DNA from 3 places in the Cobetia sp. 3AK genome. Region 2 is predicted to be linked to each of the others. Evidence: predicted binding sites of a transcription regulator. Region 2 holds the regulator's gene; each other region holds the start of a gene.
The links. Region 2 encodes sigma-54, which starts transcription at its own class of promoters, with help from an activator protein. Its sites were predicted from a motif close to TGGCACNNNNNTTGCTNT; they were not measured.
Positions count from the first base shown of each region.

Region 1: glnT (type III glutamate--ammonia ligase) is a predicted target of sigma-54. The motif match lies at 1,958-1,975, and genes of this name have one in related genera.
Region 3: QD228_RS04040 (HAD-IIB family hydrolase) is a predicted target of sigma-54. The motif match lies at 2,139-2,156, and genes of this name have one in related genera.

Region 1 covers NZ_JARWKR010000008.1:13,806-17,998, reverse strand. Annotated here, with positions in the region: gene QD228_RS12345 (glutamine amidotransferase family protein) at 1-351, opposite strand, end outside; gene glnT (type III glutamate--ammonia ligase) at 469-1,803, opposite strand; gene QD228_RS12335 (aminomethyltransferase family protein) at 2,490-3,635, shown strand; gene QD228_RS12330 (XRE family transcriptional regulator) at 3,965-4,193, shown strand, end outside.
Region 2 covers NZ_JARWKR010000001.1:470,927-475,119, reverse strand. Annotated here, with positions in the region: gene rapZ (RNase adapter RapZ) at 1-400, opposite strand, end outside; gene QD228_RS02065 (PTS sugar transporter subunit IIA) at 497-967, opposite strand; gene raiA (ribosome-associated translation inhibitor RaiA) at 977-1,285, opposite strand; gene QD228_RS02055 (RNA polymerase factor sigma-54) at 1,885-3,333, opposite strand; gene lptB (LPS export ABC transporter ATP-binding protein) at 3,670-4,193, opposite strand, start outside.
Region 3 covers NZ_JARWKR010000002.1:361,157-365,349, reverse strand. Annotated here, with positions in the region: gene QD228_RS04045 (glycosyl transferase) at 1-1,117, opposite strand, end outside; gene QD228_RS04040 (HAD-IIB family hydrolase) at 1,159-2,055, opposite strand; gene QD228_RS04035 (TRAP transporter large permease subunit) at 2,359-3,660, opposite strand; gene QD228_RS04030 (TRAP transporter small permease) at 3,660-4,193, opposite strand, start outside.

The DNA.
Region 1 (4,193 bases), on a different contig from region 2:
GCTCTGCCCCACGCTCAATACGCGAATCTGCGGGGCACTGTCGGCAAGCCAGCTGCGCACGGCACTCTCTTCCCCGGCGATCTTGAATACCGCGACACTGGCATTGCTGAACCAGTCCGCCACCGTGCCGACCTGCTCGCCCAGGCCCTTGGCGATCGCGTCCCAATCCTCATCGACACCATCGCTTTGCAGCGTCAGCTTGATGCCAGCGTCAAATTCGTCGCCATAAATGGCGAAGCCAGCGCTGTCCGGGCCGCGATCGGTCATCGCGATCAACATCGGCTCGAACAGCTCCCCCAGGCGCGACTCCAGCGCCGGGTTCTTGAGATAAAGCCCTACGATTCCACACATGGTGATGTCCTCTCACGGGCAGGAGGCGACTCCTGCCTGGTGTCTTGAGCGTGGTGGTGACAGTGGCGACCCTCGTCTGACATGACCCGCGAGATCCGCGAGCGCCGCCGGATGAGATCAGAAGAATTCGGCGTAGCGTTTGACTTCCCACTCACTGACCTGGGCGTTGTAGTCCCGCCATTCCTCGCGCTTGAGGCGCATGAACTCGGCGCAGATCCCCTCGCCCAGGCTCTCGCGCAGAATGCTGTCCGCCTCGAGCGCATCGATGGCCAGCGAGAGATTCTGCGGCAGCGTCTCGATGCCCTTCTCGGCGCATTCGCTCGGGGTCAGCGAGTAGAGATTGATGTTGTGGGGCGTGCCCGGATCCAGCTTGCGCGCCACGCCATCCAGCCCCGCGGCGATGATGGCGGCGTGCACGAGATAGGGGTTGCAGCCGGCGTCCGGCAGGCGGAACTCGAGGCGACCGTAGGGCACACGCACCATGGCCGAGCGGTTGTTGTCCCCGTAGGCGATGAAGACCGGCGCCCAGGTCGCGCCGCTGGTGCTGCCGCCGCCGACTAGACGCTTGTAGGAATTGACGGTCGGCGCGGCAAAGGCACACAGCGCCGGGGCATGCGCCAGCAGACCGCCGAGGAAGTGATACGCCAGCGGCGACAGGCCCATGCCCTGGGAATCGGAGTCATCGCCAAACAGATTGCGGCCGGTGTCATCACACACGGACAGGTGGAAGTGCATGCCGTTGCCCGGGCGGTCCGCCAGGGGCTTGGGCATGAAGGAGCACACCATGCCCAGATCATTGGCGATCTCGCCGGCAGCCATGCGCACGAAGGTGAAGCGGTCTGCCGAGGTCAGCGCATCGCTGTAGGTGTAGTTGATCTCGAACTGGCCATTGGCGTCCTCGTGATCGATCTGATAGACGTCGAAGTCCACCGCCTGCAGCGATTCGACCAGACGCTCGAGGAATTCACGCGAACGTGACAGGCCCTTGTAGTCGTAGCAGGGCTTGGCGAGGGTATCGCTCTCATCCACCGGCAACAGCTCACCCGCTTCCCCCCGGCGGAACAGCGAGAATTCCGGCTCCAGCCCAGTATTGAGCGTCCAGCCCTTCTCCTTCAGGCGCTCCAGCTGCTTGAGCAGTACCACACGGCTGTCGTTGGCGAACGGTTGCCCATTGACGTAGCCATCACAGGCCATGCGCGCATAGCCCGGCTGCCACGGCACCAGGCACAGCGAGTCCAGATCCCCCCGCGCCATGAAGTCCGGCCCCTCCGGCGACATGCCGAGACCACTGACGGCGAAGCCGGCAAAGCCGGCGCCCTTCTCGACCACATCCATCAGGCAATTGGCCGGCACGGACTTGGTCTTGGCAGCGCCATGAATATCCACGAACTGCGCCAGCAAGTAGCGAATATCGTGATCCTTGATGAACTGTTGCGCCTTTTCGGGTGACATCTGGGTTTCCTCTGAGAGCGGACCGGGTTCCATCTCCCTCGACACTGTCTGCCACCCCGGGAAACCTGACCCCTTGTGGTGACACGCCACGCCAAGATAGCGGATGAAACGAGTTTTTGTGATTCCTGCTGGTCAACTTTATTTCCCTCAAAGAAAAGCATGCAGCATGCCATTTCGCCAGCTGCCGCCCAGAACTTTTCATCAACCTCCTGTTTTGCATGGGAATTTATTTTCCGAGCTCGTTTTACCCCACAGAAAACGCCAGGTGACCCTGAGTAAATTCCTGCCCGTTTCTCGAAATAGGCATCATTTCGGTGCCCAGAACTCCCTCTTCGCACCAGCATGACGCAAAGCGCTGATATTCACGCCCGAATTCGTGCTGCCAATCGCCGCCTGACTCGCTCAAGGGTTGCCGTGGCCATGGCCTTTGACGGAATTGGCAAGCCCCTTGCTTAACCATGAGGAATGTTTCTTTCCTTTCAAGAATCGACACTCATGCGATCAGGCAAGGCAAGCAGCAGGCACAAGCCCTTGTGAAGCGCCTGAAGAGGCGCCTGAAGAGGCAACAGAACAACAACACCTCCTGCGGCGAATGCGCGTCTTGCGCGCCATCTCCGCCGGCACCAGCAGGACTACGGCACCACCCACTTACGCTAGGCAGCACGACTCACAGGAGAAAGGGACGCATGGCGAATTCATGGCGCATCTCGGCATTGGCCGAACAACACCGCAAGCTGGGCGCGGAGCTGGAAGACTGGAATGGCATGGGCACTGCCTGGAATTACGCCGTCTCGGACACGGCCGATGACCACGAGACCATCCGCACCCGCGCCGGTCTGATGGATGTCTCGGGGCTCAAGAAGATCCACTGCAATGGCCCGCACGCCCAGGCCGTGCTGGATTACGTCACCACGCGGGACATGTCCAAGCTGTATCCAGGCAAATCGGTGTACGCCAGCGTCTTGAATGAGGCCGGCAAGTTCGTCGACGACTGCATCGTCTATTGTCTGGCGCCGAACTCCTACCTCGTGGTGCACGGCACGGGCACCGCGAATGAAATGCTGGCCAAGAGTGCCCTGGGGCGCGCCGTCAGCCTGACCTTCGATGACGACATGCATGACATGTCACTGCAGGGGCCGGTCGCGGTGGATTTTCTGGAGCGTCATGTGCCGGGCATCCGTGAGCTGCGTTACTTCCACCATCTGCAGACCCAGCTGTTCGGCTACCACGTGATGATCTCGCGCACCGGCTACACCGGCGAGCGTGGCTACGAGATCTTCTGCAAGGCCAAGGACGCTCCCTCTCTGTGGGAACAGATTCTCGAAGATGGCGCCGACATGGGCATCAAGCCGTGCAGCTTCGGCACCCTTGACTGGCTGCGGGTCGAGAGCCACCTGCTGTTCTACCCGGCGGACAATTCCGAAACCTACCCGTATCCCGACCAGCCGGTGGGCGACACCCTGTGGGAGCTGGGCCTGGACTTCACCGTCTCCCCGGGCAAGACCGAATTCCGTGGCGCCAGCGAACACTTCGCGCTGCAGGGCAAGGAGCGCGTCAAGGTCTATGGCGTGCTGTTGGACTCGAAAGACGTCGCCCAGATCGGTGACAAGATCTACGCCGACGGCAAGTGTGTCGGTGTCATCACCCAAGGCATGTACTCGCGCCTGAGCGATCGCTCCATGGCACTGGCGCGTCTCGAACCCGGCTATGCCGAGCATGGCACCCCGCTGACCCTCAAGACCGGCACTGACGGAGAGACCAGCCTCTCGGCCATCAGCCATTCCCTGCCCTTCGATGACCCGGAAAAGGCCAAGCGACTGGCTCGCGGCTGAGCACACGCACCATGTCGGACACTGCAAGACCTGCAGTGATAACCGGGTGAAGTGTCAGGACGCATTGCGAACGCAAGACGCAAGAGGCCTCCTCGACGTGACGTCGAGGAGGCCTCTTGCCTCACACCCAGGCCAGGTGATTGAAAAGGACTCTCGAAAGGTACTCCCGCCCCCTTGGCAGACATCAAGGATGAGGGTTGACGGCAAAGTTGGTAATGTCACGCCATACCCCGCCCGCGAGCCGATGCGCCGCATGCCTCACAAGGACATGCAGTGTCCTCGCCGGCCATCCCCTTCCCATTGCCACCCTCTCCGCTACAGGAGTCATCATGCCGCGAAAATCCCCCGCTCCCTCCGAGAAGTCGGAACAGGACAGCTCCGACACTCTGCCCCGTGAACCAGCGACCGACCCCGCTGCGCAGTCAGAGAGGAAAGACACCATCACGGCGGCAGCTGACGAGACGCGTCTCGGACTTGAGCAGCACATCGCGCGCGCGCTCAAGCAGCAGCGTGTCTCGCAGGGCTACAAGATTTCCGACGTCTCGCGTATCGCCGGTG
Region 2 (4,193 bases):
TCTGACGAATCGGGGCCAGTGTCTGCTGCTCGATCTCGATGGCCTCGGCCAGCGTGCGGTCATTGTCGCGGGTCAGCGGATGACGGCGGCGGGTCGCGGAATAGCGTTCGAGCAGGACACGGGAGTCCGTGGTCAGGTAGACGACCTGCACATCCATGCCGCTCTGACGAACGCTGTCGAGCAGTTCAGGGAAGCGACTCAGGGCATCGGGGAGGTTGCGCGCGTCAATGGAGACCGCGATGCGCCGGCGGGTGGGGCTGTCCTTTTCCAGCTGCTCGACCAATGGTGCCAGCAGCATGCCGGGCAGATTGTCGATGGCATAGTAGCCAATGTCTTCCAGCGCCTGGAGGGCAATCGATTTGCCGGAACCGGAGCGACCACTGATGATCACGATCTTCATGGAGTGCTCTCCCAGGGCGAGGTCAGCATGAGGTGAAAGCGGAGGGTGCCTGAGGCCAGTCAGCGACAAGCCCGGAGCGAGTCCGGGCTTGCAGGTTCAGCGCGCCGGCAATTCGGCGATGGCCGAGGTCAGGGCATCGAACAATGCTCGCTGACTGTCTGCCTGGCGCAATGCTGCCCGGTTGGTGGGCGAGTTGAGCAGTTCCGCCACCTGGCCGAGCAGAGTGAGATGGGTGTCATCTGCCTCCTCGGGGACCAGCAGCACGAACAGCAGATCGATGGGTTCGCCATCGATGGCGTCAAAGTCGATGGGGTCACCGAGCTTCATGAACGCCGCGATGGGGGTCTTGCAGTGTGGACTGCGTGCATGTGGCACGGCCACGCCGTGGCCGATACCCGTCGAACCCAGTCTCTCGCGCCCGATCAGGCGCGAGAAGACTTCCTGGCTGTCCAGGCTGGGAATGTTCTGAGCAATGAAGGTGCTGAAGAATTCCAGCACCCGCTTCTTGCTCCCCCCGGGGACGCCGTAGAGCGTGCGCTCGGGGGGAAGAATCTGATCAAGTGTCATGGCAGAAGGTCAACGGGTCCCGGTGCCCTGAGAGCGAGCCTGGGACTTTTCCTTGTGTTTGACCAGCTGGCGGTCCAGCTTGTCGGCGAGCGCGTCGATGGCAGCGTACATGTTGGGGTCTTCTGCCAGGGCATGGAGGTCGGCGCCAGCGGCGTGCAGGGTGCAGGCAGCTTGTTGGCGTTCCTTCTCGATCGACAGTGTCACCTGAACATTGGTGATGTTGTCGTAATGCCGTTCGAGGCGAGCGAGCTTCTCGTTGACATAATCGCGGAGAGGATCGGTGAGTTCCACATGATGCCCGGTGATATTCACTTGCATGGACACGCTCCTTTATCCAGCGGGTTGCCTTTGAATTGTAACCCTTTTTGACTGCGAGCAAACCCTGATTGAACGCGCGGCCACTTTCTGACTCCGGCCATGGTCTCGTGGCGATCATCTGCTGGCGAGAGCGGCGGTGCCGGTGTACCGAGCGTCTACCCCGACAATGCCCAAGCTTTGAACAAAGATCAACGCTGCGCTGCATCGTGGGGCAAGGCTTGTCTTCAACCCAGCGAGGGATATCAGCAGGTTCTTCATGAGCATCGCCTCGCATCACGGACGGAATGGGGCTCGAGAAACCGGCCGTTTGTGGCCAATGTCAGCATTTACGTCGACGTTCGTGTGGCAGGAGTCGGTGGCGACCCCTGGCTATCTGTCCGTGGGATGTGAGGGAAAAAGAAAGCACTCTGGAGAAAAGTGGCAGGAAAAATAGGCAATTGGGGGCGTGAAGTCACTCACGCAGTCGCAAGGACAGGCATTGCCAACCGGTATTCAGACGACCGATTGGCAGATGATGCCAGGATGGCAGGTGCAAGGGGGCGAGCTTCAGCGCTCCGACGTGTGGAGCCCGCTGGCTTGCGGGTATCCGTTATCGAGACTCACGCCAAGCGCTTGCGCTCGCTGGAGGAGGGGATGCCCATGGCCTCGCGATACTTGGCGACCGTCCGGCGCGCTACCTCGATGCCATCACTGGCCAGCAGATCCACCAGGCGTGAGTCGGACAATGGCTTGCGCGCCGGTTCTTCCGAGATCAGCTTGCGAATGCGCGCGCGGATCGCGGTGCTGGAGTGCGCGTCACCGTTGCCGCTGCCACCCACCTGACTCGAGAAGAAGAACTTGAGTTCGAACACGCCTCTCGGGGTGTGGATATATTTCTGGGTGGTCACCCGCGAGATGGTGGATTCGTGCATCTCGACCACTTCCGCGATGTTGGCGAGGATCAGCGGCTTCATGCCTTCTTCCCCCTGCTCGAGGAAGTCGATCTGGCGCGCCATGATCTCGCGGCCCACCTTGAGCAGGGTGTCGTTGCGTGAGGACAGGCTCTTCATCAGCCAGCGGGCTTCCTGAAGATTGTCCTTGAGGAAGGTGTTGTCCGCGGACTTGTCGGCCCGCTTGATGAGGGCGGCATATTCCGGCTGGATACGCAGCTTGGGCAGCGCTTCCGGGTTGAGCTCGACCTGCCAGCCGTGACGCGTATGACGGACCAGCAGGTCCGGGATGACGTAATCACTGGCAGGCTCGCCCCAGGCGGACGCTGGGCGCGGGTCGAGCGCCCGTACCAGACGAATGACGTGATCCAGCTCATCATCATCCAGGCTCAGGCGACGCTTGAGCAGCTTGCGATCGTCATTGCCCAGTGCCTCGAGGAATTGCCGCACCAGACGGCGGGCCTGGGCCAGCAGTGGCAGATCGTCCGGCAGCAGGGCCAGCTGAAGCAGCAGGCATTCCCGCAGGTCTCGAGCGAACACACCGGTGGGATCGAACTGCTGAAGGCGCAGCAGGACCTGCTCGAGTTCCGACGCCTTGAGGCCGGGCAGTCCCTGACCTCGCAGGCCATCGACCAGTTCGTCCAGGCTCATGCTCAGGTAGCCGGCCCCATCCACCGCATCGATCAGACTCTCCGCCATCTGGCGTTCACGCGCATCGAGGTCCGTCATCGCCAGCTGCCAGCGCAGATGGTCCTGCAGGCTTTCGACACTGGTGTTGCGATCGAAGTCCGGCCCGTCCTCGCTCGAGCTTCCGCTGCCGGAACTGGTCAGGCTGCCTGCGTGATCCTGGTAGAGGTCCGACCAGTCACTGTCGAGAGGGTATTCTTCAGGAATCTCGCTGTTGGTCTCGGAGGTGGAGATCTCGCTCTTGTCCTGTGTCTCCGCGACATCCAGCGACTCGTATTCCTCGTCAAGCTCCAGCATGGGGTTTGACTCGAGCGCCTGCTGTATCTCCTGACGCAGGTCCAGCGTCGACAACTGCAGCAGCTGGATCGCTTGCTGAAGTTGCGGGGTCATGGTCAGGGAAGTGCCGAGTCGAAGCTGCAAGGTGGGTTTCATGGGGTCTGTCATTCACGGCAAAGGAACGTGCATCTACGCTATACCGTGGGTCGGGGCACTGACAAGGGGCAGTCGAGAATATTCAAGCAACTTGCATGCCATGTTGCCACCAAGGTGGTATGGACGTCATGCATTCGAGTGAGGTGTGGCAGAGCAGGAAGGTTCACGGGGAGATCACGCAAGCGCATGTCGAGGCGCTTGCGTGAGGGGGCGGGGAACGAGGCCCCGACAGTGAAGCAGGAAGTGGCGGGTGCTGGAGGGTGCTGGTGAGAGCAGAAGAGGTCGGACGGCTCTCGTCAGGCTGACGGCTCTCACCAGGCTGACGGCACTCTCGGGCTAGAGCTTGAACTCATGGCCCAGGTAGACATCACGCACCTGCTGGTTGGCGAGGATGGTGTCGGCGTCGCCATGCGCGATGATCTGACCATCGCCCACGATGTAGGCGGTATCGCAGATGTCGAGTGTCTCGCGCACGTTGTGGTCGGTGATCAGCACCCCGATGCCGCGGTCACGCAGCTGGCGCACGATGCTCTTGATCTCGCCCACCGAGATGGGGTCCACGCCGGCAAACGGCTCATCTAGCAGCACGAAGTCTGGCTCGGTGGCCAGTGCGCGAGCGATCTCCACGCGGCGGCGCTCCCCGCCGGAAAGGCTCATGCCGGCACTGTCACGAATATGCGTGATGCTGAACTCGTTGAGCAGCTCCTCCAGGCGTGCCTTGCGTCCGTTGCGATCCAGATCCTTGCGCGTCTCGAGGATCGCCATGATGTTGTCGGACACCGAGAGCTTGCGGAAGATCGAGGCTTCCTGGGGCAGATAGCCGATGCCGGCGCGAGCCCGCTGGTGCATGGCGGCGCCGG
Region 3 (4,193 bases), on a different contig from region 2:
CACGCGGGTTGTCGAGGAAGGCGCTGCCGGCATCCATGATGTTGGCGGCGAACAGCTCCACTGCCGCTTCCTCGCTGTGACGATCCACCGTCAGGCCATTCATGACGGCGTCGTTGTAATAGGTCTCGATCAGATCCAGCGCGATGCGATAGTAGGTCGCCTTGATGGTGCGGAAAGTCTCGCCATGGATCTCGACCCCCAGCGTCGCCAGCTTGCGATACATGGCCTTGGCGATATCCAGACTCATGCGATTGAGGCCGCCCAGCGCATCTTCCTCGGACAGCGGCTGATGCTTGTGATCATAGGCATCGGCGATGTCCACCTGGCACAGACGCTTGGTGGAATAGTTGCGATGCACCTCGGACAGCACGCCGATCTCCAGCCCCCAGTCGCTGGGGATGCGAATGTCCGCCAGCACGTCGGTGCGCATCGAGAACTCACCGGACAGCGGATAACGATAGCTGTCGAGATAATCCAGATACGGCAGCGGGCCATAGACCTTCTTGAGCGCACGGATCAACGGCGTGACCATCAGACGTGCCACGCGCCCATTGAGCTTGCCCTGAGCGATGCGCGAATAGTAGCCCTTGCAGAATTCGTAGTTGAACTGCGGATGGGCGACCGGGTAGATCAGACGCGCCAGCAGGCCGCGATCATAGGTGACGATATCGCAGTCATGCAGTGCCACCGCCTCGGCGATGCCTGATGACTGCACGTAACCGGAGCAATACCAGACGTTGCGCCCCTTGCCGGCCTCCATCGGTGCCAGACCATGCTCGGTCAGCTCTTCATCCAGTGCACGCAGGCGCGGCCCGTCGTTCCACAGGATACGGTGATGCTGTGGCAGGTGAGAGAAGAACTCCTTGGCATGCTCGAACTGGTCGCGGTCGGCACGATCCAGCCCGATCACGATCTCGCTGAGATACGGCACCTGCGCCAGCTCATCGACGATGTGCTTGAGCGCGGGGCCTTCCAGCTCGGAATACAGCGAGGGCAGAATCAGGCTCATCGGCCGCTTGCGGGAGAAGCGCATCAGATCCGCTTCAAGGTCCTCCACCGGACGGTCGGTCAGGTTATGGAAGTTGGTGATGATGCCATTCTGGTAAAAATCGCTCATGTCAGCTCCTTGTCATACCGAAGACACGCATCAGGCAGGCGTCAGGCGCGCAGGCCTCTGGATGTCCATTCTTCCGGCTGGCCATTGGCCAGCCAGTGACGTAATCCCTCGACCCATCCCTGCGGCCCGGGGTGATTGGCGCGAAAACAGCGGCGTTCATCCGCCAGTAGCGGATACTCGGCAAGCTCCCGATCGCGCTGTGAGGTATCACCGACGCCGGGGATCAGGACAGCGTTGTCGACCGCGGCCAGCAATGGCAGGTCATTGGCGCCATCACCGAAGCCCAGTGTCCAGGGACGCACCCGCTCACAGAGCCGGTAGCGCGCGATCAGATAGCGCGCCGCCACCCCCTTGTCAGTGTCGCCCGTCACATGATGGAAACGCCCGCCCCGCGTCAGCTTGAGGCCATGGCTGGCCAGGCGCGTGCGGAACTCCTCGAGGCGCTCCGGCGCGTCCTGCCATACCAGCGGTTCACTGGCATCACGCTCCCCCGCCAGCGCCGCATCCGCCTCTCCCAGCCCCGTCAGCTCGCTGATTCTTGCCACCGACATCGCGGCAAAGCCTTCAAAGGCGAATTCCTCGCTCAGTCCCTCCAGCACCTCGAGAATCGCGCGGCGCGGCATGGCCACCGCGATACGGCACAGGCCGTGCGCATCCGGGGCACTGGCCTCCTCCAGTGGATAGGCACTGAGCCAGGAGGCCGGCAGCGCCACGACGCCTCCGTTCTCGGCGATCCAGGGCTGACCCGCCAGCCCCAGCGAGCGCATCAAGGGCGTGAGTTCAGCCGCGGTCTTGGAGGTATTGGGCACGACCCAGGCGCCGCGAGCACGCAGGCGGGTCAGCCAGCTGCGCGCCGGACCCGGCGAGTAATCGTGATGGTCCAGCAGCGAGCCATCCAGGTCGGTCAGCAACAACAGCGGTGCTTGAGTCTCTGACATGTGAACTCTCCTCATGAAGTGCTGCAGCGTGCCAGGCATCCCCGCGGTGCGGTCTCGTTGCGCCAGGCAAGCCTGCCAAGAGCATTGCAGGGAATGTGCCAAGATGGTGCAGTCGCAATGACAGTCTGGCCTCTCAACTCTCAACTCTGATTCACCGCCGGCTTGCTTGCACCAACAATGAGCACAAATCCCCTGATGCATGTCGCGTCGCCACATTGCAGCGCAAACCTGTCGTCACGAACGACGACGCCCTCGCATCTGCGAGGGCGTCGAGTCTTCGGCCATCAGCAACATCTGTTGAGACTAGACCAGCCACAGTGACAGTTGCGGCCACAGCAGCAACATCGCCAGCACGCACAGCTGGATGGCGATGAACGGCAGCAGCGAGACGAAGATATCCTTGAGACTGATGCCTTCCGGTGCCACGCCTTTCAGATAGAAGGCGGCAGGCCCGAAGGGAGGCGACAGGAAGGACACCTGCATGTTGACCGCGAACAGCACGCCGAACCATACCGGGTCATAGCCGAGCTGAACGATGATCGGCACGAAGATCGGCAGGGTCAGCATCGCGATGCCGATCCAGTCGAGGAACAGACCCAGCAGCAGCAGGATCGCCATCATCACCATGATGATCGCCAGTGGCGGGATATCGAGGCCGAGAATCATGCTCGACACGAAGCGGTTGCCGCCCATCAGGTTGTAGACCCCGACCAGCGCCGCCGCCCCGATACCGATCCAGATGATCATGCCGCAGGTGTTCATGGTCTGGGACAGCGCACGCTGCATCAGGGTGATGGAGAATTCACCCCGCAGCATCACCGCCACCAGCACGCCGAAGCTGCCCATCGCCGCTGCCTCCGTCACCGAGGCCACCCCGCCATAGATGGAACCCAGCACCAGTCCCGCGATGATCGCCGGCACGCCGACGGCCTTGAGCAGCTCACGCTTGCTCTGGAAGCTGGCACGCCGTTCCTCCTCGGGCATCACCGGCCCCAGCGCGGGATTGCGCAGGCAGCGGATCAGCACATAGAGGATATAGCTTGCCATCAGCACGATGGCCGGGGTGATCGCCGCGGTGAACAGATCGGCAATCGACTGGTTGGCGATCAGGCCATAGATGATCAGCACGATGGAGGGCGGCATCATGGTGCCCAGCGAGCCCCCGGCACACACCACGCCGATGGCGATGTGCTTGTCATAGCCGAGCCGGAGCATCTGCGGCAGCGCCAGAATCCCCAGCAGCACGATCTCGCCGCCGATGATGCCGGACATCGCCGCCAGGAAGAACGCCACCACGATGGTCTGGATCGCCACGCCGCCGGGCAGGCGTCCGGCCATCACGCGCATGGCATTGAACAGGTCCTTGGCGATGCCGGAGCGATCCAGCAGCGAGGCCATCAACACGAACATCGGCACCGCCACCAGCGAATACTCGGTGACGAAGCCATAGACACGACTGGTGACCAGCGGCAGCGCCATCGGGCCGAACCAGCCGAAGGTGTAGGCCAGCGCGACCAGGCCGGTGACGAAGGCCAGCGGCAGGCCGGTGACCAGCAGCGCGAAGATGCCGCCGACCAGCAGCATGGTAGCCGTTGCGATATCCATCAGCACTGCTCCTTGTCTGACGTGGTACGCGTCTCTTGTGCCGGGTGGGCAGCGGCGTCACTTTCCCCTTCGGGCGGACGGGGAGAGAAGAAGGTCTGGTAGAGATGCCACAGCGCCTGCAGGGTCATCACCGCCAGCGCGAACAGGATCACCCCCTTGGTCAGCGCCGGAAACGGCGGGTTCCACGAGGTACCGGAGCGCTCCAGCTGCCATTCGCCCAGCGGGCTGTGCGAGGCGCGCCAGAACATGACCCAGCCTGCGTAACTCATCGCCATGCAGAACACGAGCGTCATCACGTCATTGAAGCAGTCCAGCACGTAGCGAAAGCGCGTGCCGACCAGGTCGTAGAGCACACGCACGCGAATGTGGCGGTTGTTGGCCAGCGCCGCCGGCCCGCCCAGCGCGAAGCTGGTCGCGACCAGGAAGATCACCGTCTCGTGGACCCAGGAGGTCGGCGAGTCGAGGCCATAGCGCATCACCACCTCGAACACGCTGATCGCCATCGCCAGCAATACCAGCCACGCCGCGGCGCG